2 regions of the Sulfurovum aggregans genome follow, and region 1 is predicted to be linked to the other one. Evidence: riboswitches for the same ligand, from Rfam matches in the RefSeq annotation. Region 1 holds a riboswitch; the other holds the start of a gene.
The links. Region 1 has a riboswitch for cyclic di-GMP ahead of ACZ48W_RS01450 (hypothetical protein). Riboswitches for the same ligand answer to the same signal wherever they lie in the genome.
Positions count from the first base shown of each region.

Region 2: it holds a riboswitch for cyclic di-GMP, as region 1 does, so the genes downstream of both, ACZ48W_RS04770 (CAP domain-containing protein) here and ACZ48W_RS01450 (hypothetical protein) in region 1, are expected to answer to the same signal.

Region 1 is NZ_AP042387.1:306,846-315,105, reverse strand. Features, by position in the region: gene ACZ48W_RS01465 (HpcH/HpaI aldolase/citrate lyase family protein) at 1-311, opposite strand, end outside; gene ACZ48W_RS01460 (sulfite exporter TauE/SafE family protein) at 440-1,195, shown strand; gene uvrA (excinuclease ABC subunit UvrA) at 1,290-4,115, shown strand; gene ACZ48W_RS01450 (hypothetical protein) at 4,149-4,535, opposite strand; cyclic di-GMP riboswitch class I at 4,581-4,655, opposite strand; gene polA (DNA polymerase I) at 4,754-7,450, shown strand; gene ACZ48W_RS01440 (cytochrome c biogenesis protein) at 7,543-8,260, shown strand, end outside.
Region 2 is NZ_AP042387.1:969,833-978,092, forward strand. Features, by position in the region: gene ACZ48W_RS04755 (alanine racemase) at 1-569, opposite strand, end outside; gene ACZ48W_RS04760 (hypothetical protein) at 610-747, shown strand; gene ACZ48W_RS04765 (agmatine deiminase family protein) at 725-1,747, shown strand; gene ACZ48W_RS04770 (CAP domain-containing protein) at 1,744-2,331, opposite strand; cyclic di-GMP riboswitch class I at 2,398-2,474, opposite strand; gene ACZ48W_RS04775 (carbon-nitrogen hydrolase) at 2,578-3,450, shown strand; gene ACZ48W_RS04780 (globin domain-containing protein) at 3,497-3,994, shown strand; gene ACZ48W_RS04785 (hypothetical protein) at 4,082-5,251, opposite strand; gene ACZ48W_RS04790 (hypothetical protein) at 5,389-6,150, opposite strand; gene ACZ48W_RS04795 (hypothetical protein) at 6,156-6,530, opposite strand; gene ACZ48W_RS04800 (sensor histidine kinase) at 6,588-7,637, opposite strand; gene ACZ48W_RS04805 (response regulator transcription factor) at 7,624-8,256, opposite strand; gene ACZ48W_RS04810 (NUDIX hydrolase) at 8,231-8,260, opposite strand, start outside.

The sequences.
Region 1 (8,260 bases):
CCACCCTCCTTTAAGGGGTTGGTTCGCACAATGATGAAACTTTTGGAGTGTTCCATGTGTGAAAGAAAAAGAGCGATGTTATAAAGCGCTTCTTTTTTACGGCTTGGTGCGATGGCATCTTCAAGATTAAGTGTGATCATATCTGCATCGCTCTCATCCATACGGTTGAGGTGTTTAAGGTTAAGGGGGTTCAGCATCATATTTGAACGATAGTGTTTCAATGTGTATTTTTGCTTTTTGACTGTACCAAAGTGATCCGGATACATTTCCAAGGGGAGGTTCTCTAAAAAGTTTAAGTTATTGAAAATCATAGAGTTATGATAGCAAAAAAAACTTCTCTCTTCCAGTGTATACATATATTTCACAAAATATACAAGAAAACTTTATTCCATTATCTTCCAAAAGCTTTTAAAAAAATGTTATAATTCCAGGTTAATTTTTGGAGTATAAATTTATGATCATAGAACTTATTTTAGTCGGTATCTTTATCGGTACAATGTCAGGATTTTTTGGTATAGGCGGGGGGATGATCCTTGTACCTATACTCCTGGCACTCGGCTTTGAGATCAAAGACGCTATTGGCATCTCTATCGTCCAAATGGTATTCTCTTCTATCTTTGGTTCTTACCTCAATCATAAAAAAGGTTCGCTTATCATCGGTGAGGGTATATTTGTCGGTTTGGGCGGATTTGCAGGTGGTTATATCGGCGGATATGTTACCCAGTATATATCGGATGCTGTTTTACAGGGACTTTTTTTCGCATTGTTGCTCTTTGCACTTTTCAGACTTTTCTTTTCCAAACATCATGAAGATGACAGCCAAACCAAGTCATTGAATAAAGGCTTACTCTTTGGTATAGGATTGGGAATAGGTATCTTTTCCATTACTCTGGGTATTGGAGGGTCTATTATACTTACTCCTCTTTTGGTAGGCTTATTGCATTATCCTATTAAAAAAGCAGTAAGTGCAGGGCTCTTTTTTGTAGTGTTTTCTTCTATAGCAGGAATGATAAGCCGTTTGAATACAGGAATGATAGATTTCCATAACGGATTGGTCGTAGCAGCAGCTTCACTTGCAGGGGTGGCATTGGGGATATGGCTAAAAGATCATGTAACTTCAAAAAATCATAAGATAGCACTGCTGTTTCTTTATGTATTTGCATTGGCAATGTTAATAAAAAAGATGTGGTTTTAAAAAATATCGGAACCGATATTTGAGTTGCGGCAGTGTTCATGGAAAGCTAAAACATTGCCTCCAAAAATAAAAATGAATAAATAAAAGGCAGTAAATGGCAAGTGTTAAAAAAGATATGATACATGTTTATGGTGCAAGAGAAAACAACTTAAAAAATATAAACATCAGTATCCCTAAAAACAAGCTTGTAGTCATTACAGGTATTTCAGGAAGCGGTAAATCTACATTAGCTTTTTCCACACTTTATGCTGAGGGGCAAAGACGTTACATAGAGTCACTCTCAAGCTATGCCAGACAGTTTTTAGGACGGGTAGGGAAGCCTGATGTCGATAAGATAGAAGGGCTTACACCGGCTATTGCCATCGACCAGAAGACAACCTCTAAAAACCCTCGTTCTACGGTAGGGACGATCACAGAGATCTATGATTATCTTAGACTGCTTTTTGCACGTGTGGGAGAACAGCATTGCCATGAGTGTGGAAAGCCTATCTCATCGATGTCCGCAAGTGATATTATCGAAGAGGTACTGAAGCTGCCTGACGGCGCAAAACTTGTCATTATGGCACCACTTGTCAAAGAGAAAAAGGGTACTTTTTCAGATATGCTGGAGTCACTGCGACACAAGGGCTATGTACGTGCTATGATAGATGGTGTAATGGTGCGCCTTGATGATGAGATAGAACTCTCTAAAACGAAGAAGCATACCATTAAAGTGGTAGTCGATAGAGTAGTGGTTAAAGAAGAGAGTCGTGACCGTATAGGGCAAGATGTAGAGAAAGCACTAAAAGAGAGTTACGGAGAGATGGAGATCGAAGTACTAAACTTTGAAGAGTTGGACTTGGACAGACAGCATATTCACTACTCTGAGCACTTGGCATGTTTTGATTGCAAGTTGAGTTTTGAACCTTTGGAGCCCGTAAGCTTTTCATTTAATTCACCAAAAGGTGCTTGTCCTGCCTGTGATGGGTTGGGGATCCGTTATGCCATAGACCTCAAAAAGGTCATAGACCAAGAACTCTCTATTGAGAAGGGTGCAGTCAAAATCATGTACGGTTTTAATAAGAGTTACTATACTAAATTTCTCAATGCTTTTTGTGAACAAAATGATATTGACATTAAAATACCTTACGGTGAACTTCCTGAATATCAACAAAAAGCTATACTTTATGGTATCGGCGGTACGGTTGATTTTACATGGAAGCGTCATAAACTCAAACGTGAATGGCCGGGGGTTGTGAAGTTTGCACATGATATGTTCAAAGATGAGAAAGACCTCTCTGAATATATGACCGAAAAAGTATGTGACAAATGTAACGGACACAGACTTAGACCACGCTCTTTGGCTGTGAAGATAGAGGGCAAGAATATTGCTGATATTATTGATATGCCTATTGAAAAATCTTATGCTTATTTTGCCGACGAGAAGAGTTTTTCTCATTTGAGTGAACAGCAAAAGATGATAGCAGAGTCTATACTTAAAGAACTTCAGGAGAGACTCTTCTTTTTGTATGATGTTGGATTGGGATATATTTCGTTAAATCGTGATGCAAGAACCATTTCCGGAGGTGAGGCACAGCGTATCCGTATTGCTTCACAAATAGGTTCGGGACTTACAGGTGTGATGTATGTACTGGATGAGCCCAGTATCGGATTGCATGAACGCGATACCATGAAACTGATTCGTACATTGAACTCTCTGCGGGATAAGGGAAACTCTGTTATCGTAGTAGAGCATGATAAAGAGACGATTCTTGCAGCGGATTTTATCATAGATATAGGTCCCGGTGCAGGAGAGTTTGGTGGAGAGATAGTCTTTGCAGGGGATGCAAAGAAACTTTCACGTGCCAAAACACTTACGGCTGACTATCTTTATGGTAAAAAAGAGATAGCTTATAGCCATGACAACCCGCAAAAAGAGTGGATAGAGATAAAAAATGTAACCCTGAATAACATTGAAAAACTTGATGCAAAGATACCGCTCAGGAACCTTGTGTGCATCACGGGTGTAAGCGGAAGCGGTAAAAGTTCACTGATACTTCAAACTTTACTTCCTGTAGCAAGAGAGCTGCTTAACCATGCAAGAAAGGTCAATAAAGTAGATGGTGTAGAGATCACAGGACTTGAGAAACTTGATAAAGTCATCTATCTTGATCAAAGCCCTATAGGACGAACTCCGCGCTCAAACCCTGCAACCTATACAGGTATCATGGATGAGATACGTAAACTTTTTGCACAAACGAAAGAAGCAGAATTGAGAGGCTACAAAATAGGACGTTTCTCTTTTAATGTCAAAGGCGGACGATGTGAGAAGTGTCAGGGTGACGGACAGATCAAGATAGAGATGCACTTTTTGCCGGATGTGCTTGTAAGCTGTGACGCCTGTGATGGTACGCGTTATAATGCACAGACAAGAGAAGTGTTGTATAAAGGGAAGTCTATTGCTGATGTATTGGCTATGAGTGTAGGGGAGGCATTAGAGTTCTTCAAAGCCATTCCTGCTATAGCTGTTAAGCTCAAGACACTGACAGATGTAGGTTTGGACTACATTACACTTGGGCAAAATGCAACTACACTTTCAGGTGGTGAGGCACAGCGTATCAAGCTCAGCAAAGAGTTAAGCCGTAAAGATACAGGGAAAACCCTGTATATTTTGGATGAACCTACTACCGGACTTCATTTCGCAGATGTAGACAGACTGACCGGTGTACTGCATCATCTTGTTGAATTGGGTAATTCGGTAGTGGTGATCGAACATAATCTGGATATGGTTAAAAATGCAGATTACATCATAGATATGGGACCGGAAGGTGGAAACAAGGGGGGACTTATTATTGCGACGGGTTCTCCGGAGAAGTTGGCTGAGGAGTATGAACAGACGGGAAGTTATACCGGTGAGTATCTGGCCAAAGAGTTGCTATAGCATCACTCTTTGCCATTTTAGTTTAGACAGCCATCACGGACGACGAAACTGTTTTTTCCCCTTTTTTTGACTTTCATAAGCAAAATTCAGACCCAGTTTAACAATATAAAGCATAATAAAACATGCTATTACTTCATATCCTATGGCCCAGGTCAAGATAAAAGAGGAGTGTTCAAAGAGAGAAAAAAAGAGTTTAGGTTCTCCTCCGGCAATATAAAAGAGAAGAAAAAGAAGACCGGCCAAATAAGGCAGTGAAATAAAATAGATGGCTAAAAACGGTTTTTCAAGACCTTGGGGGAAAAAAAGAGGTGTGTCTGAAAAATGAACTTCTTTTTGTGAGAACTTTGTAGATGATCTGATAGTTTTTTTTAATGGGGGATGCGTTACGGTTGCATGCATTATATGAGTTGATGAGCTCATAGGGCCACTCCTTTTTGCTATTGCAATATTTATTCAAGTGCTGATCTGAACAACCCGGCTGCCTTAAGAAGACCCGTGGTTTTCCGTCCTATTTTCACAAATAGTTTGGCTTTATTTACATATATATAGATAGTAACAATTAATATATTAATATTAAATTAAATCAAGATAGAAATAACAGTTAATAGGTTAAAATACATAAAAAAATAGGCTTTCTTTTGAAAACAATCACTATTATAGATACATTCGGCTTTTTCTTTCGCTCTTATTTTGCACTTCCTCCTTTACGTAATTCGGAAGGCTTTCCTACAGGGTTGCTGACAGGATTTATAAATCTTGTCGATTCACTCCATCGTGATCACAGTACAGATTATTTGGTATTTGCACTTGACAGTAAAGGGAAAACATTTCGAAATGAACTTTATCCGGAATATAAAGCAAATCGTGAAGCACCTCCTGAAGACTTGACAAAGCAACTTCCTATTGCCATAGAATGGATAGAACAGATGGGGTTTGCAAACCTTTCCCGTGAAGGATATGAAGCAGATGATGTGATCACTACAGTGACAAAGTTCGCCAAAGAACAGGGAATGAAAGTACGTATTGTTTCGCATGATAAAGATCTTTATCAGCTTATTGATGACGGTATGGTCGTAATGTATGATTCTGTAAAGAAAAAAGAGGTAGATGAGCAGGCATGTATAGAAAAATTCGGGGTAAATCCTAAAGATTTTGTTGACTTTCAGGCAATAGTAGGAGACAGCTCGGATAATGTTCCTGGAGTTAAAGGAATAGGAGTCAAAGGAGCGGCAAAACTGATCAATGAATTTCATACTCTTGAGAATATTTATGCCAATATTGAAAAATGTGGAACCCCTCGTATACAAAAGCTCTTACTGGAGAGTAAAGAGAAAGCCTTTTTGTCACGTGAACTGGTAACTATGAGAACAGATGTATTTAAAGATCTTGATCTTGAGAGTTTTGTCTTTGAAGACAGAAATTATTTGAGCTGTCTGCTAGATGAATTCGAACAGTATGAGATGAAACAGGCGATCAAAAAGGCACAAGTAGGGCAGAATGAAGCAGGTTGCAGTGATGTGGTCAAGCCCAAGCCAAAAGAGCCGATACTCAGTTTTGAAGCAGTCACTTTAGACAGCAAAGAGAAGTTGGACAGCGTCATAGAAAATATTGAAAATGACACAATCTTAGCTTTTGATACAGAAACTACAGGCTTGGATACCAAAGTAGCAAAGATGGTCGGATTTAGTTTTTGTACGGCAACAGATAAGGCATATTATGTACCTGTAGGACATAGTTATCTTGGTGTAGGAGAACAGGTACACATAGATGATGCGATCGTATCACTCAAAAAACTACTGAAACATAAAGTCGTAGGGCAAAATCTAAAGTTTGATCTCTCTTTGCTCTACAACCAGTACGGTCTTGATGAGGTCACCCCTTATGCAGATACGATGATCATGGCATGGCTTTCAGATCCCGGAAGCAAAGTAGGACTTGATACTTTGGCAAAGAAGTTCTTTAAGTATGATATGAAACCGTTTAAAGAGATGGTGAAAAAAGGGGAAGATTTTTCCGCTGTTTCCATAGATGACGCGACTTTTTATGCAGCTGAAGATGCCTGGATGACCTATCTGCTCTATGGTGCCATCAAAAAGAAGATGGAGCTTAGTTCTCTGACACCTCTTTTAACAGAAGCAAAAAATGTGGAGTATCCTTTTATCAATGTACTTATCCGTATGGAACGCTTAGGGATAAGAGTAGACCAGTCAAAACTACATAGTTTGCAAAAAACATTAAGTGGGGACCTTGCAACTTTAACGCAAGAGATCTATGCACTGAGCGGGTCTGAGTTCAATATCAAATCTACTCAGCAACTCGGTGTGGTACTGTTCCAACAGATAGGACTCAAAGGTGGCAAGAAAACAAAAACAGGGTACAGCACCAATGAAGCTGTACTTCAGTCCCTTAAGGGAGAGCATCCTGTTATAGAAAAGATACTTGAGTATCGGGAGTACCAGAAAATACTCTCTACCTATGTAGATCCATTACTTAAACTTGCCAAGAAGGATGAAGAGAGTCGTATCTATACCTCTTTTGTACAAACGGGTACAGCAACCGGTCGTTTAAGCTCACGTGACCCTAACCTGCAAAACATCCCTGTACGCTCTGCACTTGGACGTTCTGTGAGAGAGGCATTCGTAGCCAGAGAGGGATACAAATTAGTCAGTATAGACTACTCGCAAATCGAGCTTCGCCTGCTTGCACACTTTTCAAAAGATGCTGCTTTAATGGAGGCTTTCAATAATAATATTGATATCCACATGGCTACAGCAGTAAAACTTTTTGGTGAAGATGAAGCTAAAGAGAAACGAAATTTTGCCAAATCAGTTAACTTTGGACTACTTTACGGGATGGGGCCTAAAAAACTCTCTGATGAGTTAGGTATTAGTTCTAGTGAGGCTAAAGAGATTATCATCAATTACTTTGCATCATTCCCTACTGTAAAAAACTTCTTAGAGGGTATCCAGGAGAGAGTAAAGATAGATGGTTACGTAGAGACCATACTAGGTAGAAGACGACTCTTTGACTATGAGAGTGCCAACGGTATGCAAAAAGCAGCGTTTATGCGTGAGTCAGTCAATACAGTTTTCCAAGGGAGTGCTGCTGATCTGATAAAACTCTCTATGAATCAGATAGATGCGATGATACAAGATGAAAAACTAAATGCCTTTATGCTGCTTCAAATACATGATGAACTTATCTTTGAGATCAAAGAGGAAAGCGTAGAGGAGATATCTAAACGTTTTGTACATACAATGGAAAATGTATTAGAGCTTGATGTACCTTTGGAGTGTTCTGTGAGTGTTGGAGATAGTTGGGGTGAACTTAAGTAAGATATCTTCCTAATTAACATTCCGTTAGCATACATGAGCTATAATCGCTTCTTATTAATTTGAAATTTATGCGTATAGAAGGATTTTAAACCATGTTAAAACATATTTTATCCATGAAAATGGCAGTCTTGATGCTGTTTCTTTTTGGAGTATTGGCAGGTGCTGCAACATTTATAGAAAATGATTACGGTACACAAACAGCACAGGCACTCATCTATAAAGCCAAATGGTTTGAACTCTTTTTAGCCTATTTTATAACTATACTGGTATATCAGATAATAAAGTATAAAAGCTATAAGACAAAATTTCCGGTATTCCTTTTCCATATGTCATTTCTCATCATCGCTATAGGTGCACTTATTACACGTTATGTGGGTTATGAAGGTATTATGCACATCAGAGAAGGGAAGTCAACAAATTTAATGGTTTCCGATGTAAAAATACTGCAATTTTATGCTAAAAGTGCTGATAAAAATGCTTCTTTGGAAAAAGAGTTGTATTTCTCGACAATGACTAAAAACAGTTTATCCGAAAGCTTGAAACTAGGTGATAAAAAAGTAGATATTGAGTTGGTTAAGTATCTACCTACAGCGACTCAAGAGCTTGTATCGGATCCTCATGGTAAAACACTCTTGGAGTTGAAAGTCTCGGCAGGTGGTCAAGGAAAGATACACTATTTTGAAAAAGGAAGTATCAAGGATTTTGGTGGTTTCTATGTGGCGTATAATACGGCAAATACAAGAACAGATAAACCGACATTCATGATAAGCGGTGAAGCAGGTTCTTTGAAAGTACATTTCCCGTTTATCT
Region 2 (8,260 bases), 660 kb from region 1:
CTGCGCAGGATAGCTGCTGAGTTATGCGAGTGGAATCGTACATTGGTGAAACCTTCATTTTTCACATGCTCTTTTACTGCTTCAAAGCGTTTCTGCTGCCAGAAAAGTTCTGAACCAAGTTCATCTGCACTGCGGAAATGGGTCATCACTCCCACAAGATCCAAACCTTGTTCTTTTATCAGTCCCAATGCAACATCCAACTCATCAAGTGCTATACCGTTACGATGCATTCCTGTATCTACTTTCAACTCTACTTTTGCACCTTTTTGGGCTTTCACAATATCACTCAGGATATTGATAGCAAAAGAACACTTATCATCTTTTACTATCTTGTCACCCAAAACTAAAACGGTTTCAAAGAGTGCTTTGATAGACTCTGCCTCTACACTCTTTCTCACTACGGCATGTTTAATGCCAAACTGGGATGCAAGTTTTGCCATAAGCTCCAGACCATGTCCATATGCATTGTCTTTGAGAACAATAGCGATCTTGTCTACCGAGCCGGTTTTTAGTGCAATTTGGTTAAGATTATGATAGAAGTTTTCTTTATTGATCGTGATAGTTGCCATAGAGGGATTATACATGCTTAATAAGTAAAAAGGGATTAAAATGGATTGGTTTACTGGCGTAGTTGTTGTTGGGATGGCTGCAACACTTATTTTTACAGGATTTCTTGTGAAAGAGTTCAGGAAAAGTATCAAAGAGAGCAAAGAGGGTAGAGTCAGTGGAAAATGTAACCTTGACTAACAGAGTAATGCCTGCTGAATGGGAGAAGCAGAGAGCTGTACTTATGTCTTTTCCTCATGAAGAAACAGACTGGGCAAAAGATGATCTTGAAGCTGCTCTTTCACCTTTTATCCGTATCGCCCAAGCCATTGCTTATGGAGAAGCCGTTTACATCATCTGTAAAGACAAAGAAAAGATCTCTTCTATGTTCTGTTCTGCTCGAAACATGACTTTTATAGAGATACCTACCAATGATACATGGATACGTGACTACGGATACATCAGTATCAAAGAAGAAGGCAAGACTAAACTGCTTGACTTCACTTTTGATGGCTGGGGAGGCAAATTTGAAGCTTCACTTGACAACAGTGTCAATCAACATTTACATCAAAAAGGCTATATGGGTGTCACTCCTCTTGAAAAAATCAATTTCGTACTTGAAGGAGGCTCTGTAGAAAGTGATGGAGAGGGGACTGTCCTCACTACTTCAGAGTGCCTTTGTAATCCAAATAGAAATGGTGGACTGAGTAAAAAAGAGATAGAAGAAAAATTAAATACCTACCTTGGAGCTGATAGAATTCTATGGCTTGACCATGGTTATCTTGCCGGAGATGACACAGACTCTCACATAGATACCTTAGCCCGCTTTGTCAACAAAGAAACCATAGTATATGTCAAGTGTAATGACAAAGAAGATGAACACTATGAATCATTACAAAGGATGGAAGCACAACTCAAAACATTTAAAACAAAAAATGGAGATCCTTATACCCTTATTCCTCTGCCTATGTGCGAAGCAAAGTATAATGACGAAAGAGAAAGGCTACCTGCTACCTATGCCAATTTTCTCATTACCAATGATGCACTCATCTACCCTGCCTATCATGATAAAAATGATAAAAAAGCCGGAGAGATATTTCAAGGGATATTTCCGGATAAAGAGATCATTCCTGTACATTGTTTAAAACTTATTGAAGAGGGAGGAAGTCTCCACTGTTCTACGATGCAGGTTGTTTATTAACGCCTATACCCAAGATCAAGCGTCCAATACGTTTTGTAATACCCCTTTGGATTTGTACTTTTTGCCAATGCCATTTCCCTGAAATTCGGGCTCATGATATTGGCACAATGGGAAGGACTTTTCATCCATGCATTCACAATTTCCGATAGGGTTTTCTGCCCGGCACCTACATTTTCAGCAAAGGCAAAAGCCTTTCTGTATGTGTAGCCATGAAATTTCCCGCGTTCCGACGCTCTGCTTGCATGCCCTTTTTGTCTCCCTGTAATATCTGTCAATTTTCCGGAACCCGCATGGTGAGATAAATTATGTGTCGCCATATCATGAGCATGTTCAGCAGCGGCCCGATGCAGCTTATCACTCCATTTCAAAGGCATTGCTGCTTTAAATACCCCCTTATGTCCACATCTTCTTGGTTTGCTTCTGAGTATATTGATCACATCAAGATACGATTTAACCATAGTACGGTCACTGTCATAACGATAGGGAGTATTGAATCTGCTATCTATAGGAGTAGTTTCATTCGTACCTGCATGGGCATCCATTGTAAATAAACCGATAATGATCAGAAAAGAATATCGAAACATTCTCTCTCCTTTATTGCATCTATTGAATTGATTAAAAAGAAAAAGAGGGAATACACAGTGTAGACCGCTGGCAACCTGGCGATCTTTCTAAAAGATCCATGGCTTTCCGTCCCTGCTTCACAACAGGTTTGGCTTTTTCAACTTTTAATAACTTATTTTATAAAATATCACAAACTAATTTAAAATAAAATAAATCCAAAGTTCTCACGCTTATGCTAAAATAACAGAAAAATAAAGGCAAAGCCTATGCAAATTGCTCTTATCCAACAACAATATCATGGTAGTAAAAATACTACTATCAATATAAGTACACAAAACATACAAAAAGCTGCACAAGATGGTGCAGAACTCATTGTTCTGCAGGAATTGCATCAAAATGAGTACTTCTGCCAAAGTGAAGATACAAATTTTTTTGAATATGCTTCTGATTTTGAAGCAGATGTATTGTTTTGGAGCAGTATTGCCAAAGAAAACAGTATTGTACTTGTCATTTCACTTTTTGAAAAACGTGCACCGGGTCTCTACCACAATACTGCTGTAGTCTTTGAAAAAGACGGCTCCATTGCAGGGAAATACCGAAAAATGCACATTCCTGATGACCCTGGTTTTTATGAAAAGTTTTACTTTACCCCTGGTGATCTTGGATTTGAACCCATACAAACCTCTATTGGTAAACTTGGTGTACTGGTATGCTGGGATCAATGGTATCCTGAAGCGGCTCGTATTATGACACTCAAAGGGGCTGAAGTTCTCATCTACCCTACAGCCATTGGCTGGTTTGATGAAGATACTCAAGAGGAGAAACAACGACAACTGGAAAGTTGGATCACCATACAACGTTCCCATGCCATTGCTAATGGTATCCCTGTAGTCAGCTGTAACCGTGTAGGATTTGAAGCCGACAGCAGTAGAGTAATGAAAGGGATTCGCTTTTGGGGTAATTCCTTTGTCTGCGGTGCACAAGGTGAGATGTTAGCTCAGGCAGATAATGAAAGTGAAACCATTCTCTATGCAAATATAGCGCATGCACGCACCAAAGAAGTACGAGACATCTGGCCATTTCTACGGGATAGACGTATAGAAGATTACAATTGTCTATTAAAACGTTTCTGCGATTAAGTTATTTTAATTATAATCCGTAAAAATATTTTCCCAAGGAACAATCATGTCAATGGATATTACCCCCGTAAAAAAAGGTGAACAAGTTCACTTTCATAACCCTGCTATAGCATTTTATGAGGCTATTGGTGGTGAAGATGGAATGCGAGAACTCATGTATAACTTTTATGACAAGATCTATGAGAGTGATATCGCCCACTTCTTTCCCCAAGATGAAGAAGAGTTTGAAGCGGTCAAAGTTAAAAATACCAAATTTTTCATCCAGATCTGTGGTGGACCGAAAGTCTATGAAGATGAAGCAAAAGGAATGGAGCTTAATGAATATATGATCAGGCTTCATGATGATTTTTCTATTACTGAGAAATCACGCATAGAGTGGCTTGGTACTATGAGGGAAGCCCTTGAAGAGCTTGAAAATGTAGATAAAAAACTAATAGAAGATTTTTGGAGCTACCTTGAAAACTTCTCAAAACTGACTGTCAATACTTTTGCTGACGGCAGTACCTATTATGCAGCATATACACAGGCAGCGGAAGAGAAATAATTTTCTCTCTGCCTGAACCTGTTCCAGGTTCTCTTTGATATGCTATTCCATCCTGTAAGAAGGATGGAACTCTATTCAATCTTTTTCTTAAGAAGCTGGTGCAAATGCAGCTTCCATTGTTTCCAGTTTTAAAACCATTTCATCATATTTTGTTTGTGCTTCAGCTTCACTGTAATCTAAAGTATCTACAAGTTTTGTTTTAATTTCCGTTTCATTCTGTACCATTATTTCACTCATCATACCAAAAGCTGTATCTACCGTAATTTCTGCATTTGCAATGATCACTTCTGTCACAGGGTCAATAAGTTCTTGTGCCACTCCTGCTGCTTCCAGTAAATGTTCTGTAACGTACACTTCTACATCATCTGGAGAAAGCACCATAATCGCATCTACAAAATTTGAAACCAACTCGTAATCTGTTTCCAGTTCTCCGGTTATACCGCTTATATTCATATCAGCAATCATCTCCTGCATTCTTTCCACACTCATGGCATAAAGTTCAGAATCAGAAATTACATTCATTACATCCATTGCTTCAGCAAAATATTGTACACGTAACTGCTCTACTCCACTGAGATTCTGATCTGCAATCGTAGCGATCAATGTACCTAATGTACTTCCGCCTACTTCCAATAAGTCTATTTCCGGAACAGACATCTCTTCTGCGATTGCTCTATAGAATGCTCTTGTATCATTGGTATCTGTTGCAAGCTCTGCAGCCTGTTGTAATGCCATTGCTGCCTGAAGTGCTCCCTGATCCTCTAATTCAAGCATATTTGCCTGCAATTCTTCTACTGTCAATCCAAGGACAGATGCAACTCTTTCCTGAGCAGCTGTCATATTCATATCTGCTGCCATAGCTGTTTCATATACTAAAGTAGTAAGTGGTGTGATCATCTGTTGTGCAGCAAGGTTTGCTTCATCGATCATTGCTGTCATCGTACCTGTAAACGGCATTTTTGTCACTCTGTCATATCCACCCTGTACAAGCAATGTTGCTCCAGCTATCATATCATCCTGTGAAACAGTCATACTGTAAGTACCGTTCATATCTGTTTTTACTGAAGGCTCAGTAGTTTCACATTCACCATTGTTATTGATATCCAAACATACTGTCGCACCTACCAGTTCAGGATCTACAGCAGTTCCCTGTACTGTTGTCTCTGTTGATCCGGAAGCTGAACCTCCACCACCACAACCAACTAAACCAAAACCTGCTACCAATGCAGTTACTGCTATAATACTTGTTTTTTTCATAATTCCATCCTTTAAAATTGATACTGGTATTATGACAAAGAAGTATTACCTGAAAATTACTAGAAGTTATTATAGTTATAACCATAGAGCCTATACTGTTTTTGAAGTATTATTATAAAACGGGTAGAGCACCCTGTTTAAAAATAGTAGCCAAGATTCACAATCGTAGAAAGGTCACTTGCACTATCACTCAGACCGTGAGAAACCCTCAGATTCATAAACCAGTGCCTATTGAAAGCATGATTTACCATCAATGTTGTATTTTCAATATCTTCAATACTGCTGTAAACTGATTTCTCTCTGCTGTATGAGAGATTGATATAGGTAGTGTCAAACAGATAATATCCTATACTTACCGATTTTGTATCTATATTCCGGGTCATCTCATCATGCATAAACGTATATTTGTAATAAAAATTCATATCAAATTTATCTATTTTATAATTCATATTCACATTCAAAAAATAATCTGTTTCATTACTGCTGTCTGAAGCTATAGGCAGTACCATACCCGGCCCGAATTTCATGGTCATATGATCCATTTTTAATTTATAGTTTACGGACAGATAGAGATCATTGCCTGCATAAGTATTGTTCTGGGAATAAGACTGGGTAAACAGAGTAACTATAAAATTCTTATAATAATAGTCAGCCATAAATGAGACCAAAGTATCATTTGTACCATTGCCTGTTTCCACATAACCGGCACCCAGCATGATATCAAAATGGTGTTCTGCTTTAAGAGAAAGTTTTCTGGTTGTACATCCTGTTTTATCAACCAATTCAAAGAAAGGTGTATTTGGACACTGATCTACATCATTATCTACACCATCCATATCACTGTCAACAGATGCCAATAGATTTACAAAAAGCAAAGAGAGTAAAAGCAAAAACCTCATTGGAGTTACTGCCCTCCCTTAGGTGTCTGAATATCCGGTACGGACATCGTTACCTGGGGTGCAGGAAGAGAAATATCTCCTATAGACGGAGGTACCGGCGGCATCTGCGGCATATCTTGAAGAGGCTTCGTTAAAGGCGGTACTGGCATTTGCGGCAATTGCATTGCATCTCCGGAATTGCTCATCGCATCTCTCAGCTGGGAAATAGCCTTTGTTCTCTGCTCACTGTTGAGTTTTGCAATCTGTATCTTTATCTTATTCATAATCATATATTTTTCAGATTTTTTTGCATGCTTAAGCTGTGCGATCTGTGCAGAGATATCTGTTTCCGCATAAATATGGGTTGTCAGGAAAATAGATAATACAAATATATATTTCATCACGTTCATTATGCCCTTTACTTATAAAAATTATATCATAAGTATAGTTAAAAAAAGTTACTTCAATATTACCTTGGATAGATCCAACATCACTTTTGTACCATTTTTCTCTTGACTTTCTATTTTGATCCCAATAGATAATTCATCACATAATTTTTTAACAATATGCATTCCTATACCTATTCCTCTATCCTGCTCTTTATAAAATCTTTCAAATATTTTTAAAGGATTTTTAATCCCTATACCGCTATCTTTGATCACGAGTGTATCATGATCTGCAAAAATATGAACTGTTCCGTTTCTAATATTATATTTTCCGGCATTACTCAAAATATTGTCAATGATCCTTGTAAATGCATCCTTATTGATATCTAAAGATATATGCTTCACTTCAAGAGAATACCGAATATCCGGATATAGCGTATTAAAATACTGAACCCTTCTTTGCAGCAGGTCACTCAAATCAAATTGTTCTTTTTGCGTATGAATACCTTTAAGGAATGTTTGCAGGTTCTTTTGGAGAGTCAGAATGGTTTCAATATTGTTTTCTACTCTATTGATCTTTTTATTTTCACCGGTTTCTTTTTTTAAAAGTTTAAAATTGATTACCATAGAAGAGATGGGTGTATTGAAATCATGTAAAATATCTTTTACGAACTCTTCATTCAAATGAAGTGCTTTTTTAAGCGGTTTAAGTGCATAAAGAGAAAAAAGCAAAGAGAGCAGCATAATAAAAACAGAGAAAAGCAGCATATCAATGATCAGATTATTTTTAACTGTAGCTATTTTCTCTTCATATTTTTTTTGTGCCAATATCACTTTCATGAGATAATTATCTACCGTAGGAACCGTAAAGTAACTATAGATATTTTTATTTTTATAGAGTTTTTCCCTCTCTGTCTTTTGTGAAGCGGGCACAAAATCCAGACTGAAATCATCACATTTCATCGTATAGCTGCAAAGCTTCATTTGAGTATGTATCTCATTGTCCAATGTTCTTTTTTCATTATTGAATTGCTGCCAGAAAATAATAGATATCAGGATCTCCAAAAGTGTAAAAAAAAGAAAAAAGTTCTTAAGCAAAGACTCTATTTCATATTTTTTCAATCATATACCCCTTGCCTCTGATATTTTTTATATCTATATCCAATTTATTTTTGAGTTTTGCCAAATTAACACGCAAAGCATTGGCATTAGACTGTTCCAGCAGTTCCATTAATTCATAATGATCTACGATCTCATCTATCCTGGTGATCAGTGTGTGGAACAGATTCATCTGGATCTCTCCTAATCCTACGGTCTTTCCGCTTTTCTGCAAAATTTTTGTACTGGGGTCATAAGACAGATCCTTATAATATATCATTGTCCTTTTTTTCAGATAATGACTTTTGATACGTATCACCAACTCCTCCGGATCAAAAGGTTTTTTAATATAATCTTCCGCTCCGATACCAAAACCTTTGGAGATGGATGCCACATCAGTCAACGCCGTAATATAGATAGCCGGTGTTTTGTCACCGGACTCTTTTAAGGCTTTCAAAACATCAAATCCATTAATATCAGGGACATTAATATCTAAAATATACAGATCATAATCATGATCAAATGTAAGATCAAAAACCTCTTCACCACGGTGTGCTCTGTCTACACAATATCCTTCAAGCTCCAAATATTCTGTAAGACTTTCACATAGGATATGGTCATCTTCCAATAATAATATCTTCATCTTT